Regions from separate parts of the Citrobacter europaeus genome, predicted to be linked through region 1. Evidence: riboswitches for the same ligand, from Rfam matches in the RefSeq annotation. Region 1 holds a riboswitch; each other region holds the start of a gene.
The links. Region 1 has a riboswitch for cobalamin ahead of btuB (TonB-dependent vitamin B12 receptor BtuB). Riboswitches for the same ligand answer to the same signal wherever they lie in the genome.
Positions count from the first base shown of each region.

Region 1 (4,253 bases):
ATAAACTGTCTCGTAATCTTTATCGAACAGGTTGGCGATTTTACCACGAACTGTCAGCTGTGAGGTGATTGGATATGACACGGCAAGATCCCACAGGCTAACCCCACCCATTTTTACCGGCTGGTAGGTTACGTAGTCCGTGTCATAACGCGTTCCCAGGTAGTGATACGTCAGGCCCCAGTCAAAATCATAGACCTGCCAGTCAAGCTGGTACTTCACCTGCTGTTTAGAACGGCGCGCGAGCGGCTTGTCCGTAATCGCATTGCGCGAATCGACATAATCGTAGCTCAGCGTATGTGCCAGCGGACCGGTATCAAAGTTTGCGGTCGCTTCCACACCTTTAATGCGTACTTTGCCTTCGTTAAAGTATTTTTCGGTATGCGGGTCGTAATCGATCATGTCATCAATATCGTTGCGATACCCTGAAACTCGCCAGTTCACGCCCGCCGTTAAGCCTTCAAACGCCCCTTCCCATTGCTTACTTTGCTCAGGATCCAGGTTCGAATTGCCGTAATAACCATGCAGTTGTCCAAGATTAGGCGCTTTGTAAGATGTACCGTAGGACGCAATAAAGCGATAGCCCTCAATAAACTCCCATCCGGCGCTGGTTTGCCATGTGCCATGACGTCCAAACTCGGAGTTGTCATCGCTACGCGCCGCGCCTTCAAAGGTAAAGTCGCCCAGTTGCTGCAACCCGGTCAGATAGAGCCCCGTATTACGCTGATCGTAACCGTCCGTAACATACCCGGTGCCTGGCGTTGTGGTTTGTTTTTGCCAGTCGACGCCTGCGCCTACGTTACCGTGCCCCAGCACCATACTGTTGGACCACTGAACATTATATTGCTTCATATCATCCAGTGTGGCCGAGGAGTCATAGCGGCCATAATCCGGATCATAGTTGTAGTCTTTGCTATGGCTATAGCTCGAAACCAGCTGCGACTGGATAAGCTCGCCATTAAAACGTAGTCCGGCATCCCAGCTTTGGCTGTAGAGTTTTCGGGTATCGAGGAGCGGCGAGCCAGGGGAGTAATATGCGTCGTAATTCGTACGATTATCATAACCATAGCCACGAACAAACCCGCTCCATGTATCGGAAAAGTTGTGTTCCAGCGCGCCATACAGCGTCTTACTTAAAAAACCGTCTTTATCGGGCTGAGCCTGAGAGCCGGTGCTGCCGTATGCTACAACATCAAAACCTTTGGTATAGGCATAATCACCCATCAGCGTGACGCGCGTATTTTCGCCGAGCTGCTGTTGGGTTGAGACATCGTAATTCTGATACCCATTGCTCCCCACACCGGCCGTAAGTTCTGTCCCCGGCTTTTCGCGCGTGGTAATGATATTCACCACGCCGCCAATCGCATCAGAACCATAAACCGCCGAACGCGGCCCACGGATGTATTCGATACGTTGTACTAGCGAGACAGGGAACTGGCTGAGATCGGCAGATCCGCTCACACCCGCTAAGTTCAGACGCACACCGTCAATCAGCACCAGTACATGGCTGGAATTGGTTCCACGAATAAAAATTGAGGAGTTTTGTCCCATGCCGCCGCTTTGCGCGATATCGACGCCGGGCAGGCGACGAAGCACATCATTCACGGAGGTGGATTGCCAGCGATCGATATCCTGACGCGTAACAACGGTGATAGGAGCAAGTACTGCGCTACGAGGCTGCTGAAAACGGTTGGCAGTGACGACAAGAGTATCTGGGCTAGTGTCCTGCGCCCAACCAGAAAATGCCGTGATGGACAGTGCCGTGCACAGCAGCGATTTTTTAATCATTGTAAAGCATCCACAATATAAGAAGGATGCCGCAGGTCCCACCGATAGTACGCGATGATGAAAGCCAGATGCGACGTTAGCCGGCAGGTCTTCGGGCTTGGAGGCAACTTAAAGAGATGATGACTTCCCACGGCAAGCCGCAGTGTCTGCACCAGGTGCGCTCATCTCCTACCTTCCTTACCGCTGCGCGTCAGCTCCAGATTCACACTGGATTCCCTTTTAACTCACAGGACCGGAAAACGGATGCTACAGTTTGTTACAACCCACTGTCCAGACTGCGTATCACAATATCGAAAATCATCAATGACTGGACATCTGTTGAGCAATCCCTACAATCCCCGCGTACTTTTATTTTTCAGGACGCATCATGACCCCCGAACACCTTCCGACAGAACAGTACGACGCCCAGTTAGCTGAAAAAGTAGTGCGTCTGCAGAGCTTAATGACGCCATTTTATGCACAGGCTCCGGAAGTGTTTCGCTCGCCGGTCAGCCACTACCGTATGCGCGCGGAATTTCGTCTGTGGCATGACGGGGATGACCTGTACCACATCATGTTCGACAGCCAGACCAAAAACCGTATTCGTGTCGACAGCTTCCCGGCGGCCAGCGAGCTTATCAACACGCTGATGACGGCAATGATCGAAGGGGTACGCAATAACCGCGTCCTGCGCCACAAACTGTTCCAGATTGATTACCTCACAACCCTGAGCGATCAGGCGGTGGTATCGATGCTGTACCATAAAAAGCTGGATGATGAATGGCGTCAGGAAGCCGAAGCGCTGCGGGATGCGCTGCGGGCGCAAAACCTGAACGTGCATCTGATTGGCCGGGCAACTAAAACCAAAATCGAACTGGACCAGGACTACATTGACGAACGCTTGCCGGTTGCGGGTAAAGAGATTATCTATCGTCAGGTTGAGAACAGCTTCACCCAGCCGAATGCCGCCATGAATATTCAGATGCTGGAATGGGCGATTGATGTCACCAGGGGGTCAAAAGGCGATCTGCTTGAGCTGTACTGCGGCAATGGCAATTTCTCTCTCGCCCTCGCACAAAACTTCAACCGCGTGCTGGCCACTGAAATCGCCAAGCCATCTGTGGCTGCTGCACAGTACAACATTGCGGCGAACCATATTGATAATGTACAAATTATCCGCATGGCGGCCGAGGAGTTTACTCAGGCGATGAACGGGGTGCGCGAGTTCAACCGTTTGCAGGGGATCGATCTGAAGAGTTACCAGTGTGAAACCATTTTCGTTGATCCACCGCGCAGCGGTCTGGACAGCGAAACGGAGAAAATGGTGCAGGCGTATCCGCGAATTCTGTACATCTCCTGCAACCCGGAGACATTGTGTAAGAACCTAGAAACGTTAAGCCAGACCCACAATGTTTCACGTCTGGCTCTGTTCGATCAGTTCCCGTACACGCACCATATGGAGTGCGGTGTATTACTGACCGCAAAGTAAGTGATGTGCTGGCCGGGGGCGTTTCGCTTGCCCGGCCTACAACTATTACTCCGCTATTTCCTGTTTACGGTTACGCACCTTAAAGCCAATCCAGAACACCAGAATCACCGACAGTACCGCTGGGAAGAAGTTAGAACCAATATCCGGATATTCAGCGCGAACTACGGTGCTGTACAACAAAACGCCGAGAATAAAACAGGCGGCGGCCAGGCCCGGTAGCCCCACAGGCATGGTGCGATTCTGATAGCGTTGATGCAGACAATAAACCGTCAGCACCAGCGAAATAATCGGGAATACTGAGAATGGCACAATGGAGCTAAACAGCGCCGCAAATGTACCATTAATCGATAAGCCAGCAACCAGCGCCAGCAGCAGCGTACCTTTATCTTGACCTGACTGTTTCATTGCTCGTCCTTCTCGTTACTCGGAGTGGTGCGTCATCTTCTCTTGTTCACGGCGGTACCAATAAAATGCGCCTTTGGCGATCATCCGCAGTTGCAATACCAGCCGCTCTTCCAGCTGTCGACGCTGTTCGGCGCCAACATCCAGTGCTTCTGCCCCGGCGCTGAACACAATCGTTACCATGGCTTCGGCTTGCGCTTCAGTAAACGCACGAGGCATATGGTTTTCGAGTTCCAGATAGTCCGCAAGTTCCGCAATGAAGTGCTGAATTTCACGAGCCACTGCGGCACGAAACGCCGCGGAGGTACCAGACCGCTCGCGCAATAATAAACGGAAGGCGTTGGGATTGTTGCCGATGAACTCCATAAATGTTGAGACCGAGGTGCGGATCACACTCCCGCCCTTCGCGATACGCTGACGCGCCTGGCGCATCAACTGACGCAGCATCAGACCGCTCTCGTCCACCATCGTCAGGCCGAGTTCATCCACATCGCGGAAGTGGCGATAAAACGAGGTTGGCGCTATGCCCGCTTCACGAGCGACTTCGCGTAAACTGAGGCTGGCAAAACTACGCTCAGCGCTGAGTTGACTAAATGCG
Region 1 covers NZ_CP148084.1:4,848,759-4,853,011, forward strand. Annotated here, with positions in the region: gene btuB (TonB-dependent vitamin B12 receptor BtuB) at 1-1,785, opposite strand, end outside; gene murI (glutamate racemase) at 1-2, opposite strand, end outside; cobalamin riboswitch at 1,851-2,037, opposite strand; gene trmA (tRNA (uridine(54)-C5)-methyltransferase TrmA) at 2,153-3,253, shown strand; gene WHR59_RS22720 (YijD family membrane protein) at 3,299-3,658, opposite strand; gene fabR (HTH-type transcriptional repressor FabR) at 3,674-4,253, opposite strand, start outside.

Region 2 (4,253 bases), 2.2 Mb from region 1:
TTCTACTACGCCGCGATTGATCTGCTGAGGTTGTAATTGCGAGGTATCGCGTCCCACAATCCATGACAATTTTTCACGACTTGCGGCAAGATTACCGGCACGTAGCGGACGTTCGACATCCTGCGCCGCGTTTGCCAGACAGCGCCCGGCCAGCACGGTAAAGATCATCCAAACCTCCACCACCCAACCAAGCCAGGGATGAATAGATTGCGCCAGCGCCAGCACTCCCCAGGACACTATCCAGGTCAGACCGACCACCACAATCCACATCACCGCGCCGCCGATACGTAGCGCGCGGTCGCTATGGCAGTAACGCCGAACAACTCGCTGCACCGCAGAAACCAGATTGCCAATCCAGCGCACCGGATGTGGCCAGTTCTGCGGATCGCCGATGATATAATCAAGCAGCCAGGCAACACACCACGCGAGGATCGTCATAGCGCACTCCTCGCGGCTGCCAGCCAATGGTTGAGCATCTGCGGACGTTGAGCAAAATGAACGTGTAGATAGCTGGCGAAGGTGTTTCCGACCTGCCAGCCGCCAGACCAGGCTTGCAGCGTTTTGCCATCGCGCACTTTGCGACAGTTCATCACCGCTGGCATTTCAGGGGTAAAATCGGAGTAGTGGAATTCATGTCCGCGCAGCACTTCGCCTTCTGCGGCTAACAATGTTTGCTGTGTGGCCTGCGCTTCACAGTAGCCAAATCGGGTCAGACGTTTCCCCATTTTGCTGTGACCGGGAATGATATCCGCCATCAGCCAGGTATCGCCGTGGCTATCCTCCAGCGAACTGCCGAGATACATCAATCCCCCGCACTCGGCATAAATCGCGACACCCCGCTGATGCGCTGCCCGCAGTTGGCTAAGCATCGAAACATTGCGAGCCAGCGTCGCAGCATGTAACTCAGGATATCCGCCACCTAACCAGACCATCTGACAATCGGGTAAGCTGGTGTCGTGCAACGGGCTAAAACGAACAATCTTAAGCCCTGCGCGCGCAAGGAGCGTGATGTTATCCGGGTAGTAGAAGTTGAACGCTTCGTCATCGGCGATGGCAAGCGTTAGCCCTGCTCCGGCGTCTGCGGCAGGCAGCGCTGGCCATTCACCAGTGGGAAGGTTGGTTAACTGGCTTAATTTCAGCAGCGCATCGATATCAAGAGTTTGCTCCAGCGTCGCGGCAAACTCCTGCCACGGCTGCTGGTTAATAACCGACTCGCGTGCGGTAACCAAACCCAGATGCCGTTCAGGAAGCGCAACGCCTTCCATTCGGGGAACATAACCCAATACGGGGACATCGCAGTAACGCTCAATCGCCACTTTCAGGAGCTGGTAATGCGATTCGCTGTTGACCCGGTTAACAATGACGCCGGCGATGTTCAGGGTTGGATCAAAATGTTGAAATCCCATTACCGTCGCGGCGATCGAGGTGGAAACGGCTTTGCCATCAACCAGTAAGATAACCGGGCAGCCTAACTGTTTGGCCATCGCGGCGGTGCTGCAGTAATTTGGGTCGGTGCCATAACCGTCATACAGCCCCATAACACCTTCAATCACCGCGATTTCCGCTTGTTGCATTTGCTCGCAGAATAGAGCGTTCAACGTGGGGACGGGAAGCATGAAGCTATCAAGATTGCGCGAAGCAGTACCGCATACCGCTGTATGCCAGCCGGTATCAAGGTAATCAGGACCCACTTTGCAAGGCTGGACGCGTAAACCGCGTTTTTTCAACAAGCTCAACAAGCCCAGCGTCACCGTGGTTTTACCACAGCCGCTTCCGGTACCTGCAAGAACAAATGCGTGAAAATTGGCCGCCATACCCTGATCCTGTTCAGGGTGGTAGGGGTGTAGAGATACCCAGTCTCTCGACTGTATGCATCTGAACCACCCACTTCCCACCGAAGTTGTTGGTAGTCACTGACAGGCAGGTCTTCTGGCTTAGCGTCATCCTCACCCGTCCTTCCCAATCTTGCGATCAGTGGTCCATACGGGGTCGTCAGCATCACAGCAGCGGGGGCTGCGGGGGATTCTCACCCCCTTCCCTACCACAAATGTGGCAAACCTATCAGTTCAAGAGCCTGGTTAATTAAGCTCTCTGTTATGAGGTAAATTCACAACCTCATGACAATAATTCAATTTAATATCTTTCCGGGTTCATTCAGCCAATTATCTGGCCTAAACCCACTTATTCATATGTTCAAACTTTGAATGAAAGCGTCAGTAAAGAATAAAGAAAGTCATTCACACAGACACTGTATCTCATCACAAAAATAAAAACTGGTGCAGTTTATCCCTCTGATACCATTAATTTGTTGCGCTATGACAATTTATTGACTGGTGTCGTTACTTTTCATTTTATAATGACTGACATAGCGCCCTATATCAAAAATCGGCAATAGCAAAATATTGCTATTTAGGCGGATTCACTACGTGAAATGACATTAATTTGCTGGCGAAATGCCTGCGGCGTAACCTGATACGTTTGACGGAAAACCTTGCAAAAATAACTGGTTTGCGAGAAGCCCAAATTACGCGCAATGCTGGCAATACTCCAGTCACTGTGACAAAGCAACTCTTTGGCACTGGCCATTCTCTGCTGGTTTACCCATGCGTTAAAACCGATACCCTGATATTTTTTGAACAATTTACTGAAATAGTAAGGACTCAGGAAAACATGAGAGGCAACATCCTCCAGACGCAATTCGTCTGATAAATGCGCATCAATATAGCGCAGAGCTTTTTTCATTTTACTGTCGTGAGGGTTGGTACTGCGGTTCGCACGAACCGGCTCTGACTGCTGCGGATTATCCTTGATAACAACAAAATTAAGTTGTTTCTTAAGACAATTTTCTACAATGAGTTTGAGAAGATCCGCAGAAGCGATGACTCGCGAATAGTCCATCTCCGGTACATTACGAAATTCACTGACCAGCTCGGGATCCGCTTGCCAGCGATCATCTACATTCAGTATATCAACCAGACCGACATCATTACTTAAGCGGACTTGTCCACAAAGCACAAACCCTACCAGGTGTCCCGCAATGACCAGCGGAATTGAGAAATCGGTAAGCCCGGCGTGACAGCGATAGATGCAGGGTTGATCGGATTTCGAAGCTTCCAGTCCCCCACAGCGATCGCTCATACGACAGCGGGTACTGTGCTGCGGATGCTGGCGCATCAACTGGCAAAATGGGGTGAAATTAAAAAGCTCAGAAATTTCATCACCGTGAATATTGACAACCACAACGGCCAGACTGGTGGCCTGCGCAAAATCCTGTGCGATTTTATTAATGAGTTCTGAGTTCAGGGCACTCGCAGAAATCATGATAAAACCTCTCAGTTAATTTATTGTTATAAACAAAACATATTATTCACATTCATTTTCATCCTGCCATCCTGAGCAATGATGAAAGTCATCATTGAACATAACAAAAGTCTCCCATTGTTGGGAGACTTTTTCAGCGGTTCAGGAAACCGGATCACGAAAACAGTTTTTACCTTTCAAAAATAAACTTCTTCTGTGAAGCTAGCTCTCATTTTCCTCCAGCTTACACGTATTACACGGTAAATTTTTGCCAATAAAATAACGATAAATTGCTGCGCCCGCGCAAGCACCGATGATAGGGGCGACAATCGGCACGATAAAATAAGGAATATCACGTCCACCTGTCATCGCAACATCTCCCCATCCGGCCATCCAGGCAAACAATTTAGGACCAAAATCACGCGCCGGATTCATTGCAAATCCGGTAAGCGGACCGGTGGATGCGCCGATAACAGCGACCAGAATACCAATCAGCAATGGCGCCAACGGACCTTTAGGAACACCGTTACCATCATCAGTCAGCGCCATGATCATTCCCATAAGAATGGAGGTAATCACCACTTCGACTAACGCGGCCTGCCATACGCTGAGCGCCGCTGCAGGATATGTACTAAAAATGCTGGCAAGTTGCAGGCTTTCCAGACTACCGCGCACCATCTGGTGGGCCGATTCATACTCGGTAAACAGACTGCCGTAGAGCAAATAACCCAGCAGTGCGCCACCGAAGGCACCCGCAACCTGTGCCACGGAGTAAGGTAAAACTTTACGCCCCGGAAAACAGGCAAACAGCCACAGAGCAATAGTGATAGCAGGGTTGAGATGCGCGCCAGATATCCCGGCAGTCAGATAGACTGCAAGCGAGATCCCCAGTCCCCATATGATGCAGATTTCCCACAATCCCAGGCTGGCACCCGCGACTTTCAGGGCACTCA
Region 2 covers NZ_CP148084.1:1,949,983-1,954,235, reverse strand. Annotated here, with positions in the region: gene cbiB (adenosylcobinamide-phosphate synthase CbiB) at 1-438, opposite strand, end outside; gene WHR59_RS08895 (cobyrinate a,c-diamide synthase) at 435-1,814, opposite strand; cobalamin riboswitch at 1,903-2,077, opposite strand; gene pocR (transcriptional regulator PocR) at 2,410-3,321, opposite strand; gene pduF (propanediol diffusion facilitator PduF) at 3,523-4,253, opposite strand, start outside.
Region 2: another riboswitch for cobalamin. It lies ahead of WHR59_RS08895 (cobyrinate a,c-diamide synthase); the one in region 1 lies ahead of btuB (TonB-dependent vitamin B12 receptor BtuB).

Region 3 (4,253 bases), 1.7 Mb from region 1:
TTTTCCACAAACCCCGGCGGATTTAAAGGCGCATCCCTGCATCGCCTATCAGTTTGCCGATGGCAGCGTATATCAGTGGGAACTCATTCAGAATGATAAAAAAATCACCCATCAGCCTGAAGGGCAATGGGCTTTATCCGACAGCTATATGGAAGCAGAAGCCGCCCGGCTGGGTCTTGGGCTGGCCTATGTCCCTGTCGAACTGGTCGCGGATGATTTAGAACACGGTAACCTTATCAGGGTGTTGCAGCGTTACAGCCTGCGAATGGAAGGATTATTTCTTTATTATCCTCATCGCAATGTCTCCCCTGCCCTGCGAATGGTCATTGAGACGCTGAAAATTTAAGCGTACGCCTTGGCGTGGTCTTCATTGTGCAGAATGGTAGGAAGTATTCCTGCCTGAACTCAATTTTTCCCATTTATAATCTGTGGGCAGAATAGCAACATTGACAATTGCATGTCTGTCTCAGGTCGCTCAATATTGTTTTTAAAGTAGTCTTATTGTTATTATCGTTTTCCATTCTAAGATTGAGTTATGCATGCCATGATCCCATTTAGGTTTAGTGAGATGACTCACGCCGATATTCCTGCTGTTCAGTCGTTCCTTATTGAACATCTTAATCTGTTCTTCAATGCTGGTAGATCCATGCCTTCTGGCGAAGAAGATCTCTTTGATCTCGAACGACAGTATCTGTTACAGGAAAGGAATTCATTACTTTGCGCATGGAGCGAAAAACAAGAATTAATCGCTACACTGGCGGTATGTCAATATAATGATCGGATTGCTGAACTGCGCGGACGCTATAACTTGTCTGAAACAGCGGAAATTTGTCGTTGCTACGTGGATGAACGCTATCGCAGACAGGGGATCGGCAGTCAATTGTTTTCCTTAGCTGAGGTATTTTGTCAGCAACATCAATATAAAGTTTTGTATCTTCACACACATCATTTTTTACCCGGCGGTTATCATTTCTGGTTGCGTAACAATTTTAACGTGATTATGGATATGCAGGATGAATGGCAGTTGGTACACATGGAGAGTTCACAAAAAAAAGATTCAACTGCTAATACGCAGCATTTTTGATGGTGATCAATATGTTTCATACGCGGAGATTGAATTATGTTCGTAATTTGATCAACATCAACCAATTATCATTTAGCTTCCCGTTGTTATTTTCATTTACAGCATCACGCAAAGAAACAAACACACAACCATTTGTATTTATTGATTATTTTTAGTTTCCCACTCTCTTTTGCCTCTTACCCCCTATGGTTGACCTTGTTAACAATTGCCGTTAGAGTCGCTTTCGACAGCATTTCATTACATTTTTGTATATGAATAGGAATATGGTAAGAATTATTTAATTCAATTCCATAACTGCCCCCGCAACTGTAGGCGGATGCAGAATATCCTTGTGTGGTTAATAAGCCACAGGTCACTGTAAAGTTTATCTTTATGGGAAGGCTGATATTCTGGTTACCGTGAGTCAGGAGACCTGCTGTCAAAGGTGTATACCATTGAGTGGACGGGATGGTCCATGGGATGAATTATTTGACAAATGCAGTAGTGTATTTATGAATAAGATTTCGGCTAAGTAACGCTTATTTGCATTTTTTGCATATCTTCATTCTTAAATTTCACGATTGAATGTCATCTATCTTCATGTCTCCTCCCGATATATGGAATGAAATGAGCCATGACCAGATCTTCAGATTCTGGCATCAACGGGACGATGATAATGCACGCTAATTCTACCTTTTACTCCTCTAAAAAAACGCTTCTGGCTATTTTGGGCACGACTGCTCTGCTGCTTACTTCCGGTTTTTCTGCCGCGGCAAAAACCGAATATCCTCTGACGATTAAAAACTGTGGCCGCGATATTACCTTCAACCAGGCACCAACGCGCGTGGCAACGGTGGGACAGAATAGTACCGAGATTCTTTATTCATTAGGGCTGGCCGATCGCGTCGTGGGCACTTCACTGTGGTTTGGCCCGGTACTGGATACTTATAAAACAGCTAATGAAAAAGTTGCCGTTATTGCGCAAAATATTCCCAGCTTTGAAGGGATTGTGGCTAAAAAACCGGATCTGGTCGCCAGCCAGTTTGAATGGCAAATCGGCCCAGCAGGCACGGTTGCCTCTTATGAACAGTTTAGTGAACTGAAGGTTCCCGTTTATACCGCGCCGGCTGACTGTGCGAAAGATAACGAAGATGGTGGTGATGGTGTCCGTAAGGGTATGTTTGATATTGCCATGGTGTATCAGGAAGTCGCCGATTTGGCGAAAATCTTCGATGTTCAGGATAAAGGCGAAGCGTTGATTGCCAGCCTTAAAGCACGTGAAGCCGCAGCGAAAAATAAAATTACCGGAATGGATAAGAATGTTTCCGCGGTGTTCTGGTTCTCAAGCGCCGATTTGCAGCTCGATCCTTACGTTGCCGGGAAGTTTGGCCCAGCTGCATGGATAGCCCAAACGCTGGGTGTGAAGAATGTGATTGATTCTGCCGAAGAATGGCCAACAGTGGGCTGGGAAACCATCGCTAAAGCTAATCCTTCGGTCATTGTGCTCGGAGAGATGAGCCGTCGGCGTTTCCCGGCAGATGACTGGAAGGTCAAGATGGAATACCTCAAGTCCGACCCTGTCACCAAACTGGTTCCTGCCGTCAAGGAAAACCATCTGCCGGTCATTGACGTACAGACAATGAATGCCGGGATCAGAACTATTGATGGGGTGGAAAAACTGGCGGATGCCCTTGTTGAATATGGCTTAGCGCATCCGCAGGCTGCTCATTAATCTACGTTTTGCGCTATATCCTCGGACGGTATAGCGCATCTCCGTTACTCAGGAACGCAGATAATCATGAGTGATTCACGCAGGATGCGTCGTGCCGTTGGTCAACTTGCGATGAGAATAGGTGGACATGCCGTTTGGGTCAGTGCGCTAATGTGCTGCGTACTGCTGGCGGGTATTTCCATCGGCGAAACGCTTATTCCCTGGCAGCACGTACTCAGCACGCTGGCAAATCATCTTTTTGATTCACACTACCCTGTCGATGCGCTGGATGCAGGGATCGTCTGGAACTATCGCCTGACCCGAGCGCTGGTCTCCGCCAGCTGCGGTGCCTGCCTGGCTGTTTCCGGCGTAGTGCTGCAGTCGTTGCTACGCAATGCGCTCGCTGAACCTTATCTATTGGGGATTTCTGCCGGAGCATCCACCGGAGCGGTGCTGATTGCTCTCACCGGGCTTGGGGCAGGGATCATCAGTATGTCATTGGGAGCTTTTATTGGTGCGCTGACAGCATTTATGTTCGTTGCGCTATTAGCAATGGCTGCTGGCGGTAGACAAGGCGGAGGTGTAACAACCCAAATCATCCTTGCCGGGATCGCCAGCTCACAGCTTTTCAATGCGATTACGTCGCTTATCATTACCCGCTCAGCAAACGCCGAGCAAGCGCGCGGTATTATGTTCTGGTTGTTAGGCAATTTGAGCGGTGTACGCTGGCCCGATGTTGTCTTAGCCATTCCAACCGCTCTGGTCGGTATCGTGCTGTGCTTCTGTTATGCCCGCCATCTCGACGCGTTCTCCTTTGGCGCTGAGTCTGCGGCATCGTTGGGTATTCCGGTAAAACGTACCCGTGCAGTACTGATTGCCGCCGTCACCGGCATGACGGCAATTATGGTCTCCATTGTTGGTGCGATCGGCTTTGTCGGTCTGGTTATCCCGCATGCCGCTCGTCTACTGGTCGGCAACCAGCATCATCGACTGCTGCCAGTGAGTGCGCTTACCGGCGCGATCTTCCTCATTATCGCTGATGTTATTTCCCGCACGTTACTCCCCGGCCAGGTTCTACCAATAGGCGTGATCACCGCTCTGGTTGGCGCCCCTGCGTTTTCAATCATTCTGATTAGAGGAAACCAGAACAAATGACGGTGAACCTCGTAAACCCTTTTATTACCTCTGCACAAGCCGTTATTGAAGCCTGTAATCTGCGCTGGAAGGTAAAAGGTAAGACGATTGTTGATGATATTTCACTCAGCGTAACGCCTGGCGAGTTTGTCGGCATCATCGGCCCCAATGGCTCGGGCAAAACGTCACTGATTTCACTCCTGGCTGGTTTGCTGAAGCCGACTTCAGGACGAATCACTCTGCAGCGAAAAGCGCTCCAGCATTATTCGCGGCGTCATCTTGCTCAACAGGTGGCGCTGGTCGAACAACAGGCTGAAACCAGCGAGCGTCTTACTGCTTTACAAG
Region 3 covers NZ_CP148084.1:3,184,473-3,188,725, forward strand. Annotated here, with positions in the region: gene WHR59_RS15125 (LysR family transcriptional regulator) at 1-346, shown strand, start outside; gene WHR59_RS15130 (GNAT family N-acetyltransferase) at 545-1,084, shown strand; cobalamin riboswitch at 1,295-1,518, shown strand; gene WHR59_RS15135 (ABC transporter substrate-binding protein) at 1,740-2,795, shown strand; gene WHR59_RS15140 (FecCD family ABC transporter permease) at 2,862-3,929, shown strand; gene WHR59_RS15145 (ABC transporter ATP-binding protein) at 3,926-4,253, shown strand, end outside.
Region 3: another riboswitch for cobalamin. It lies ahead of WHR59_RS15135 (ABC transporter substrate-binding protein); the one in region 1 lies ahead of btuB (TonB-dependent vitamin B12 receptor BtuB).